One region of the Streptomyces sp. NPDC059866 genome, then DNA from elsewhere that is predicted to be linked to it. Evidence: riboswitches for the same ligand, from Rfam matches in the RefSeq annotation. Region 1 holds a riboswitch; the other holds the start of a gene.

Evidence for each region. A riboswitch is a leader RNA that binds a small molecule or an ion and turns the genes downstream of it on or off. The one in region 1 is predicted to bind cobalamin.
Region 2: another riboswitch for cobalamin. It lies ahead of ACFV7R_RS06775 (FecCD family ABC transporter permease); the one in region 1 lies ahead of ACFV7R_RS00310 (cobalamin biosynthesis protein).

The regions. Positions count from the first base shown of each region.
Region 1 covers NZ_JBHWJT010000001.1:54,248-60,003, forward strand. The annotation lists gene ACFV7R_RS00290 (class II aldolase/adducin family protein) at 1-247, opposite strand, end outside; gene ACFV7R_RS00295 (lysozyme) at 445-1,194, shown strand; gene ACFV7R_RS00300 (anion permease) at 1,337-2,575, shown strand; gene ACFV7R_RS00305 (hypothetical protein) at 2,606-2,827, shown strand; cobalamin riboswitch at 2,937-3,081, shown strand; gene ACFV7R_RS00310 (cobalamin biosynthesis protein) at 3,187-4,131, shown strand; gene ACFV7R_RS00315 (cobyric acid synthase) at 4,128-5,639, shown strand; gene cobN (cobaltochelatase subunit CobN) at 5,636-5,756, shown strand, end outside.
Region 2 covers NZ_JBHWJT010000004.1:54,995-60,750, reverse strand. The annotation lists gene ACFV7R_RS06785 (ABC transporter substrate-binding protein) at 1-473, opposite strand, end outside; gene ACFV7R_RS06780 (ABC transporter ATP-binding protein) at 499-1,254, opposite strand; gene ACFV7R_RS06775 (FecCD family ABC transporter permease) at 1,254-2,303, opposite strand; cobalamin riboswitch at 2,348-2,484, opposite strand; gene ACFV7R_RS06770 (DUF397 domain-containing protein) at 3,504-3,737, opposite strand; partial or broken gene ACFV7R_RS06765 (helix-turn-helix domain-containing protein) at 3,719-4,552, opposite strand; gene ACFV7R_RS06760 (hypothetical protein) at 4,668-4,874, shown strand; gene ACFV7R_RS06755 (hypothetical protein) at 4,871-5,086, shown strand; gene ACFV7R_RS06750 (DUF1266 domain-containing protein) at 5,116-5,756, shown strand, end outside.

The DNA of each region.
Region 1 (5,756 bases):
CCGGCGTGAGCCGGTCGTAGGGGACGCCCGAGGGTGTGACCAGGACCGTGTCCCGGACGCGTACGGACACATTGCCGGACGTACCGACGACCAGTCCGTCGGCCACGGTCCGGCGGGCCGTCGCCACGAGCGCCTGCCAGGCCCGGAACTCCTCGTCCCGCACACCGCTCATCCGCGGCTCCCCCACTTCCTGTGCACCCTCCCGGCCGCCCCGGACGTCCCGCTGGTCCCGCCGCTTTTCCGCCATGCCGTGATCCTGCCAGGGAGGCCGTCGGACGGTTGCCGCGCCGGGGCACTGTAGGGCGGAAGCGGCACGTCCGGAAGGGTGCATATCAGCACAGATCCCCCTTCACCCCCATTTGGCCGGAGATCGATGAGCATTCAACGATCTTCCCGTACTCTCTGGGGGGATTTGTCATGCACGTTGCCATTCCGGGGGGAAACATGGCCCGTGACCGCAAACCGTTCCGCCATCGCAGCCGCCTTGCCGCGGCGTCGGTGGCGGCCCTCGCGATCGGGGGGACCGCACTGGCCGAGATTCCGGCCACGGCGGCGAGCAAGCCGAAGGGGCACGACGTCTCGTCGCATCAGAAGAACGTCAACTGGCAGAGCGCGAAGTCGAAGGGCGCCCGGTTCGTCTACGTCAAGGCGACCGAGTCCACCACGTACCGCAACCCGTACTTCAGCCAGCAGTACAACGGTGCGCGGAACGCGGGCCTGATACGCGGGGCCTACCACTTCGCGCTGCCGGACAAGTCGTCGGGCAAGGCCCAGGCGGCGTACTTCGTCCGCAACGGCGGCGCCTGGCGCGGGGACGGCTGGACGCTGCCACCCGCGCTCGACATCGAGTACAACCCGTACGACAAGAAGCACAAGTGCTACGGCCTGAGCAAGGCGAAGATGGTCAGCTGGATCAAGGCCTTCAGCGACGAGGTGAAGCGGCTCACCGGCCGCCGCCCCGTGATCTACACCACCACCCACTGGTGGAACACCTGCACGGGCAGCAGCCGCGCCTTCGCCGGCAACCACGCGCTGTGGACAGCGCGCTACGACTCGGCGAGCGCGGGAACACTCCCGGCCGGGTGGTCGTTCTGGACGCTCTGGCAGTACGACAACAGCGGCAGCCTGCCGGGTGACCAGAATCTCTTCAACGGCTCGACGACCCAGTTGAGGAAGTTCGCAAAGGGCTCGTAGCCGGGCAGGACGGGGCCGTCGATTCCTGACCGGACGACGGCCCCCACCTTGAGACACCCTGGCGCCCCCCTCAGTTCACCTTTCGTTCACTTGGGTTACGTACGTTCGTCCAGCCAATGACCTCGAACGATTGCCTGGGTAAATGGAAGGCATCTCGCTGATCCTCGCGATTGTGGTGGTAACCGCACTCGCGTTCGATTTCACGAACGGTTTCCACGACACCGCGAACGCGATGGCGACCACCATCTCCACCGGTGCCCTCAGACCCAAGGTCGCGGTGGCCATGTCCGCCGTCCTCAACCTGGTCGGCGCCTTCCTCTCCGTGGAAGTCGCCAACACGATCTCCAAGGGACTGGTCGACGAGAGCGGCATACGTCCCGAGGTCATCTTCGCCGCACTCGTCGGCGCGATCCTGTGGAACCTGCTGACCTGGCTCGTAGGCCTCCCGTCGTCCTCCTCGCACGCCCTCATGGGCGGTCTGATCGGCGCCACCATCGCCTCGGCCGGCGTGGGCGCCGTGCACGGCGACGCGCTCGTCACCAAGGTGCTGATCCCGGCGATCGCCGCCCCGCTGGTGGCCGGCATCGCGGCGATGCTGGCCACGCGGCTGACGTACCGGCTCGGCAGGAAGGCCGACGGCAAGGCGGCCGCGAAGGGCTACCGCGCCGGCCAGATCGCCTCCGCCGGCCTCGTCTCCCTCGCCCACGGCACCAACGACGCGCAGAAGACCATGGGCATCATCACCCTCGCCCTGGTCGCCGGCGGCTCCCTCGCCCCCGACTCCGACCCCCCGATGTGGGTCATCCTCTCGGCGGGCCTGGCCATCGCGCTCGGCACCTACCTCGGCGGCTGGCGCATCATCCGCACCATGGGCAAGGGCCTGACCGACCTCCAGCCGCAGCAGGGCTTCGCCGCGCAGACCAGCGCCGCGACGGTCATCCTGGCCTCCTCCCACCTGGGCTTCTCGCTGTCCACCACGCACTCGGTCTCCGGTGCGGTGATGGGTGCGGGCCTCGGCCGCAAGGGCGGGGTCGTGCGCTGGTCCACCGCCACCCGTATGTTCGTCGCCTGGGGCCTGACCCTGCCGGCCGCCGCGCTGGTCGGTGCCGTCGCGGAGTGGGTCACCGGCTTCGGCTCATGGGGCACCGCGCTCGTCGCCGTCTTCCTGGTCGCCTCCAGCGCCGCGATCTGGATGCTCTCCCGGCGTGAGGTCGTCGACCACACGAACGTCAACGACACGGCGGAGGAACCGGCCGGTGTCGTGACGACCGCGATGGCCGCCGTGGCCACTCCCCCGCCCGGCGCGGCCGAGGGCCTGACGGCCACGATCCCCGCGCAGCCCGCATCCCCGGACCAGGCGCCTTCCCGGGCCACCGTCTGAGCCCCCAGGTACGAAGGAAGCAGAAGCAGCATGAAGATCGACTGGGCGGCCCTCGGCTCCGTCTTCGGCGTCAGCCTCGTGGCCACCGTGGCCCTCGTGGGCCTGTTCACCCTCGGCATCGCGGGCCTGTCCCGCCGGGAGCGCGCGGTGGCGCAGGGCGATTCGGCCGCGCTCGCCGTCGCGGGGGCGTACGCCGCCTTCGCGGCATGTGCGGCGGCGGTGGCGTACGGGATCTATCTGATCGTGGCCTGAACCTGACTCAACCGACGCGCCGGGCGGTACGGGGTTTCCCGTACCGCCCGGCGCGTCGGTGTGTGGGCCTCAGCACACTCCCGCACCGCAGGTCACAGGCAAGTTGACGCCCCTTCCGACCCCGTGGTGGACTTCCGGGGCCATGTACGGCGGCAGGAGAGGAAGCCCGGTGTGAATCCGGCGCGGTCCCGCCACTGTGACCGGGGAAGGAACTCCCCGGGAGCCAGGAACTCTCACCGCCGGTCTCGTCGAACCAGGGCGTGGACACCCTGAGTGAGGACATATCGCGATGCTCGGCTGCCGTTCGAGGTTGAGGTTCAGTACCCGGGTTCTGCCCGACCCCACGATCGGCTGAGCCGATGCGTGCCGATCGCGTCTTCGCGTACGGCGCCGCTCTCGGTCTCCTCGGCGATCTGCTCCTCGGTGATCCGCGCCGGGGGCATCCGGTCGCCGCGTTCGGGCGGGCCGCCGGTGGGGTCGAGCGGGTGCTGTGGCGGGACCACCGCGGGTGGGGTGCGCTGCATGCCGTCGTGTGTGCGGGCTCGGCGGTGGCGCTCGGGACCGCGACCTCGCGTCTCGTACGGTCGTCCCCCGCCGCCTCCGTGGCCCTCACCGGTGTCGCCACCTGGGCGGTCGTGGGAGGGACGTCGCTGGCCCGCGAGGCCCGGGCCGTCGGCCGTGCCCTTCAGGCCGGTGATGTGGAGGGTGCGCGGGCGCGGCTGCCGCATCTGTGCGGGCGGGATCCGCAGGCGCTCGACGCGGACGGGATCGCCCGGGCGGTCGTGGAGTCGGTGGCCGAGAACACCTCCGACGCGGTCGTCGGAGCGCTGGTGTGGGGGGCCGTCGGCGGGGTGCCGGGACTGCTCGGGTTCCGGGCCGTGAACACCCTCGACGCCATGGTCGGGCACAGGTCGCCCAAGTACCTGCGGTACGGGTGGGCTTCCGCTCGCCTCGACGACCTCGCCGGGTGGCCGGGCGCCCGGCTGACCGCCGTACTCGCCGCGGTGGCCGGTCCCGATCCGCGGGGAGCCGTACGGGCCTGGCGCGCGGACGCCGACCGGCATCCGAGCCCCAACGCCGGGCCGGTGGAGGCCTCGTTCGCGGGGGCGCTCGGGGTACGGCTGGGCGGGACCCTGTCCTACGGGGGCCGGGTCGAGCGCCGGCCCGTGCTCAACGCATCGGCGGGGCGCACCGTCCGGGTCGCCGACGTGGAACGGGCGGTACGGCTGTCCCGGCGGGTCGGACTGCTCGCGCTCGGCGTCTGTGTCGCCGGGCGGCTGCTGACAAGGGGGCGTACGTCATGAGTGGTGGAGGTCTGCTGGTCGCCGGCACCACCTCCGACGCAGGCAAGAGCGTCGTCACCGCCGGGATCTGCCGGTGGCTGGTGCGCCAAGGCGTGAAGGTGGCGCCCTTCAAGGCGCAGAACATGTCGCTGAACTCGTTCGTCACGCGCGAGGGTGCCGAGATCGGGCGGGCGCAGGCCATGCAGGCGCAGGCGTGCCGCGTGGAGCCGACCGCACTGATGAATCCCGTGCTGCTCAAGCCGGGCGGTGACCGCAGCAGTCAGGTCGTCCTCATGGGCAGGCCCGTGGGCGAGATGAGTGCGCGCGGCTACCACGGAGGGCGGCAGGAGCGGCTGCTCGGGACGGTGCTGGAGTGCCTCGCCGAGTTGCGGGGCACGTATGACGCGGTGATCTGTGAGGGGGCGGGCAGTCCCGCCGAGATCAATCTGCGCCGGACCGACATCGTGAACATGGGGATCGCCCGGAACGCGCGACTGCCCGTGCTCGTCGTCGGCGACATCGACCGCGGGGGCGTCTTCGCCTCGTTCTTCGGCACGGTCGCGCTGCTGTCGCGCGAGGACCAGGAGCTGGTCGCCGGTTTCCTCGTCAACAAGTTCCGCGGCGATGTGTCGCTGCTCGAGCCGGGGCTGGAGATGCTCCACGGGCTCACCGGGCGGCGTACGTACGGTGTCCTGCCGTACCGGCACGGCCTCGGTATCGACGAGGAGGACGGACTGCGGGTCTCGCTGCGGGGTTCCGTCCGGGAGTCCGAGGTGTCCTCCCCCGTCGGCGAGGACATCCTCCGGGTCGCCGTCTGCGCCGTCCCGTTGATGTCCAACTTCACGGACGTGGACGCACTGGCGGCCGAACCGGGGGTCGTGGTGCGGTTCGTGGACCGGGCGGAGGAACTCGCGGACGCGGACCTCGTCGTGGTGCCCGGCACCCGGGGGACGGTCCGGGCCCTGGAGTGGCTGCGGGAACGCGGCCTCGCGGACGCCCTCGCCCGCAGGGCCGTGGAAGGACGGCCCGTCCTCGGCATCTGCGGCGGTTTCCAGATCCTCGGTGAGCACATCGAGGACGAGGTCGAGTCGCGCGTGGGCCATGTGGACGGGCTCGGACTGCTGCCCGTGCGCGTGCGGTTCGCACCGGAGAAGACCCTCACCCGGCCCGTCGGCAAGGCGCTCGGCGAGCCCGTCGAGGGGTACGAGATCCACCACGGGGTCGCCGACGTCGTAGGCGGAGATCCCTTCCTGGACGGCTGCCGGGTCGGGCAGATCTGGGGCACGCACTGGCACGGCTCACTGGAGTCGGACGGTTTCCGGCGGGCGTTCCTGCGCGAGGTGGCCGCCGCCGCGGGCCGCCGTTTCGTGCCGGCGCCCGACACCTCGTTCGCCGCGCTGCGCGAGGAGCAGCTCGACCGGCTCGGCGACCTGATCGAACAGCACGCGGACACGGACGCGCTGTGGCGGCTCATCGAGTCGGGCGCGCCGCAAGGACTGCCTTTCATTCCACCGGGAGCGCCCGCATGAGCACTGTGTTGTTGTTGTCGACCGCCGACACCGATCTGCTGGCGGCGCGTGCCTCCGAAGCCGCCTACCGGATCGGCAACCCGACCCGGGTGGATGTCCGGGAGGAGCTGCCGGGGC
Region 2 (5,756 bases), on a different contig from region 1:
GTGTCCGTGCGGCCGTTGCGGCAGGACTCGGTGAGGATGTACGAGGAGATGCCGAGCCCCCGCAACGCGTCCGGGGTGAAGCCCGCGTCCTCACGGAACCCGTAGTTCCACCCGGCGAAGACCAGGTCCGCGCGGGCGTCCAGGACGTTCTCCTTCGTCACCTGGTCCTTCGACAGCCACGGCACCTTGTCGTAGCCGTCCTTCCACGGCACCCCGTCCAGGTCGCCCTTGTCGTCGGGCATGACGAACCCCGCCATCCGGTCCTCCAGGCCGAGCGCGAACATCAGCTCGGTGATCCCGACGTCGTTGGTGACCACACGGCTCGGGACCTTGTCGTAGGTGACCTTCTTGCCGCAGTTGGTGAGGGTGACGGACGTCGTGGCCTTCGCGTCGGACGACGTGTCGACCTGCGCGCCGCAGCCGGCGGTGACGAGAGCGGCGACGGAGAGCACGGCAGCAACTGGCTTGCGCATACGAGGGTTTCCTTAGCGAGTCGGCTTAAAGCAGGTCGAACAGCAACTGCACGGCGCCGGTCTCCGGATGCCGTACGGGATGGGCCCGCACCCCGAACACCTCGGCGAGCAGCTCCGGTCGGAGCACGTCGTGCGGCGGCCCGGAGGCCACGACCCGGCCCCCCTCCACGACGTACAGCAGATCGCAGTGCGCGGCGGCGAGGTTGAGATCGTGCAGCGCGGCCAGCACGGTCAGCCCGCTGGCGCGGACGAGCGAAAGGACGTCCAACTGGTGGGCGATGTCGAGGTGGTTGGTGGGTTCGTCCAGCACCAGCACCCGGGGGCGCTGCGCCAGCGCCCGCGCGATCAGCACCCGCTGCTTCTCACCCCCGGACAGGGCGAGGAACCCACGCTCGGCGAGATGCCCGACGCCCGTCCGCTCCATGGCCTCGGCGCAGACCGCTCCGTCCTCGGCGGCGGTACGCCCCCGGTGCGGCAGCCGCCCCATCCGCACCACCTCGGCCACGGTGAAGTCGAACTCGGCCGACGACTCCTGCGGCAACGCGGCCAGCCGCCGCGCAACGCCCCGCGGATCCAGGGCGTGCACGTCGTCGCCGTCCAGCCGTACGACCCCGGCGGCCGGCCGAAGCGCCCGGTACACGCACCGCAACAGGGTTGACTTCCCACTGCCGTTGGGCCCGATCAGCCCCACGAACGCCCCGCTGTCCACAGCGAGCCGGACGTCCTCCACCAGCCGCACCCCGGCGGCCTCGACCGACACGCCCTCCACATCGAGCCGCATCAACGCCCCCCGAACGCGTAACCGCCCCGCCGCATCAGCAGCAGGAACGCCGGCACACCCACCACCGCCGTGATCACCCCGACCGGCAGCTCGACCGGCGCGAACAGCAGCCGCGACAGCACGTCCGCCCACACCAGCAGCACCGCCCCGGCGAGCGGAGCAACAGCCAGCACCCGCCGGTGATCGGCGCCGACCAGCATCCGTACGACATGCGGCACCATCAGCCCCACGAAGCCGATCGCCCCGCTCACCGCGACGACGGTCCCCGTCACGGCCGCCGTCACCAGGAACAACTCCCGCCGCAACCGCTCGGGCGGCACTCCCAGCGCCGCGGACGTCTCATCCCCCATCGCCAGCGCGTTCAACGCCTCGGCGCGCAGCCGCAGCCACGCCCACCCGGCCACCACGGTCACCGCGACGATCGGCACCCGCGCCCAGGTCGCCCCGCCCAGGCTCCCGAGCAGCCACATCATCGCCGACCGGGCGGCTTCGCCCCGGGCAGCGCCGAACACCATCACCGTGGTGAGCGCCTCGAATCCGTACGCCATCGCCGTCCCCGTCAGAATCAGCCGCAGCGGCGTCAGCCCGTGCGCCGACCGGGCGACGGCGTACACGATCGCCATGGCGGCGAGCGCGGACCCGAACGCGGACACGGACAGCGCCCACACCCCGAGCCCGGCGAACGCCCCCAGCAGGATCACGGCGTTGGCACCGACAGCGGCCCCGGACGAGATCCCCAACACGAACGGATCGGCGAGCGCATTCCGCACCATCGCCTGCACAGCGACCCCGACGGTGGCGAGCCCCGCTCCGACGACAGCCGCGAGCACGACGCGCGACAGCCGGATCTCCCAGACGATGGTGTACGCCGCCACGTCCCCGGCGCCGATGGCTCCGCCGGTGAAACCGGCCCCGAGGAACCGGAAGACGTCTTCCCAGCCGACCCCGGCGGCCCCCAGCCCCACCCCGCACACGAGCGACCCGAGCAGGAGGAACCCGAGCACGACAACCAACAGGGAAACGGGTATCCGGCCTGGATGTCGGCGCACGGCGGCGGTCCTTCGCCTCGGCTCGCAGTCCACGGCGAGCGATCAACGGATGGCACACCGCCCACGGGTAATCGGGCTCGCACGTGGACTGTCGGGTCCTCGCACACACCGTTGCGGGTCAGCGCCGGACTCTCACCGGACTTCCCCCGCGGGAGGCGCCGTGAGCGTAGCAGCCGGCGAAGGTGACCGCCCAGGGGCCGACTGGGGAGGGCGTACCTGACGAGGTGACCGTCGGGGCCGCCCGCTTCTTGGCCAGTGTCGTGCTTCCACGGCCCGAGTAAAGGGCGCTGCGTTCCGCTGCGCTCCACTCCGCGTCGGCTGCGCCGATGGCCCTGCGGGCCACCCTTGACTCGGTCCGTTCCAGCACGGGTGAGAAGCGGGCGAGCGGCCCGGAAAGGCGGGTGGCCGAGGCCTGTTTGCGGGTGGGGTCGGCTGCGTCGGCGTCCGGGGTTGGCGGGCGCGGTCGCGCCTCGCATGCACGCCGGGCGGGCTTGGCGGCTTGCGGGTGGTGGGGGTGGGCGCGTCGACGGGGTGGCGGCACGCCGGGTCGGCTCAGCGGCATCCGGCCGGTGGGGGGGCGGAGGTGGGGGCGGGTGCGACAGATGGGTGGCGGCAGGCCGGGCCGGTTCGGCGGCCGCAGCGCCGGGGCGGCGGTGGCCCGCCCTCGGATCGCTCCGGTCGCGGGCGAGGAGCAGTGCTTGGAGGATCTGTGCCACCCAGCGGGCGAAAAGGCCCGGGTCGTGGGTGCCTGCTTGTGGCACAGATCCTCCAATCACCTGCAGGAGTGGGGTTGGTGAGGCTCGTGTGGCGTGAGGGGACTTGGGGGCCCGGCCCACCGGCCGTGGGGGTGTCCGTCCCCGCCACCAGCTCACCGCAAGCCGCTGAGCCGACCCGGCGTGCCACCACCCCGCTGACACGCCCACCCCGCCACCCACCGACCGCAAGCCGCCAAACCCACCCGGCCTCCCCGCCGCGCCGACGCGCCCACCCCCACCACCCGCAGGCCGCCAAGCCCGCCCGGCGTGCATGCGAGGCGCGACCGCGCCCGCCGACCCCGGACGCCGACGCAGCCGACGGAGGCGGCCGCCTGCCTCGGCCACCCGCCTTTCCGGGCCGCTCGCTCGCTTCTCACCCGTGCTGGAGCGAGGCGAGTCAAGGGTCGGCCGCAGGCCGATCGGCGCAGCCGACGCGCAGCGCCCTTTACTCGGCTCGTGGAAGCACGACACTGGCAAAGAAGCGGGCGGCCCCGACGGTGCCGACGAACGCCGTCCACGCGGCCGACCCGATCACGACCACCGGACCGTGCGGCACCTTGCTGTCCCGGACGGGGACAACGCCGGGGACTCCGTCGGCGACCTCGACGCAGCTGCCGCCTTCGCCGTTGCTGTAGGTGCTCTTGCGCCAGTAGGCGTTGCTCAGGTCGTACTCGCGCATCGTCTGTGATCCTCAGCCGCCGACTCGATCAGGGCGAGGGACGCCTCCGGCGACAAAGCGGCGCCCCTGAGCAGATCGTATGCTCGCTGTGCCCGCTTCACCACCGCCGGATCGTCGAGCAGCGTTCCCGAAAACGCCGTCTCTGTATATGCAGTTGGCGGTGCGTCGTCGAACTCCATGAGCTGCAACATGCCTGCCATGGAGGCGCACGCCCCTGCCGCGTAGGGCAGCACCATGACCAGTACCTTGCGCTCCCGCGCCAGTGTCGCTACGTGCGCCAACTGCCCGCTCATCGCAGCGTGCCCACCGACCGGGACGCGTAGCACGTTCTCATGCAGGATCGCCCAATACTCCGGCTTTGTAGCGTCCTTGAGGATGCGGGACCTCTCCAGCCGCGCGGCCACCATTTCCTCGACGTACTCGTCGGTGACGAACGGGTTGGACGCAAGGGTGACTGCCCTCGCTTATGCAGCTGTCTGCAACAGGCCCGGCACCAGCGTGGGCGCGAACTCGCAGATCTTCGTGGCGAGCGCCTCCAGCTCCGCCGCGTGCGCGAAGTACTCCGCGTATCGCTGTTCCTTGATGAGCTTTCGCCAAAGCCGTTCGAAAATACCGTCGGTTTGCAGGGCCTCATCAATCCGCTGCGCCACATCGAGCTGAGGCTTCCGAATCGCCTGTTCGAACTGCCCAATATATCCGCCGGAGACAAATACCCGAGCCCCTAACTCCACCTGAGTGATCCCGGCGTCCTCCCTCCGCCGCTTCAACTCCGCCCCGAAGAACTCCCAAGCCGCCTGACGTGAACCGTTGGCCATGGCCAATCCCCTTGCGCTGCCCCGGCGTTGTAGTGCACAGGCTTCTGCCGAGTGTAGGGCGAGCAGGTCATTCTGGAGTCGGAAAGCGTGAAACTCGACGGCGAAGGGGAACCACGTGGAAGCACGACACTCGGCGCTGTGCGTCGAAGAGGCGGAGGACACCTTGAACGAATTGCGGACGGCACTCGAAAAGGCCGGAATTACCCTGCTGTCACTGCGACTTGATCCGGCGAGCCTTGCCCGGGAGGCGCCCTGTCCGCTGGTGGAACTGGGCCGGTGTTCGATGGAGACCGCGCGACGGCTCGCGGCGGTGATCCGGTGAAGCCCCCGGTCGGGTCGTATGTCGTGGACACCCGAACCGGGCGGCTGGGCGTCGTCATGGGGCATGAGGGGCCGTACGTGCAGGTGAGACCGTACGGCGGCGGGCGGGAGTGGGACGCTGAGCCCGGTGCCCTACGCCACGCCACCGCGGCCGAGCGGCTCAGCGCGGCCACCGCCCACGCCAACGCACGCAGCCGGGGTGAGGTTCCTTGACGTGAGGGCGGAACGTAGAGTTCGGGCGCATGGGCTTGTGGAGATGGAGGAAGAGAGGACCGAAGGCGGTCCGGAAGTATCCCGTCCCGCTCACCGCGCACCAACTGTGGATGGTGTCGCTGAGCGCGCCGGTGAGCCGGGATCGGAACGCCTCACGGAACACCCTGTACCCGTTCACTCGGATCGACGACGACAGCGCCCGGCGCTGGTTGGCCGACCAGTGGGGGATCACCTCGCGCGACCAGCTGGTCGGACGGCTCGACGAGCTGGCCCGCAGCGGTTACCGGGCGCGGGCGTACCAGCTCATCGGTGTCTCACCGCTCGCCTGGGACGCCGCCCTGTACGTCGACATCTCCCGCCGGGCCTTCGGCTGCGGCATGCTCGGCGAGGCCGACGCCTGGACCGCGCTGAAGAACATCGTGCCGGCGGTGGCGGGGACGTACGGGTCCTGGCGGGAGTACGCCGATCACTATCTGCTGGGGCGGGCAGTGTGGCGGGACGGACTGCGGGGAACCCCGGACGCCGGTTTCCCCGCCCCGCAGTCCGCTGCCGACGCGCATCTGCGATCTCTGCTGGATCCGGCGAACCGGGCCAGCCCGTGGAACCTGGCCCCCTGGGACGCCATACGTCACCCCGACCGGACCCTCCCCCACTCTCGGCTTCGCTCGAG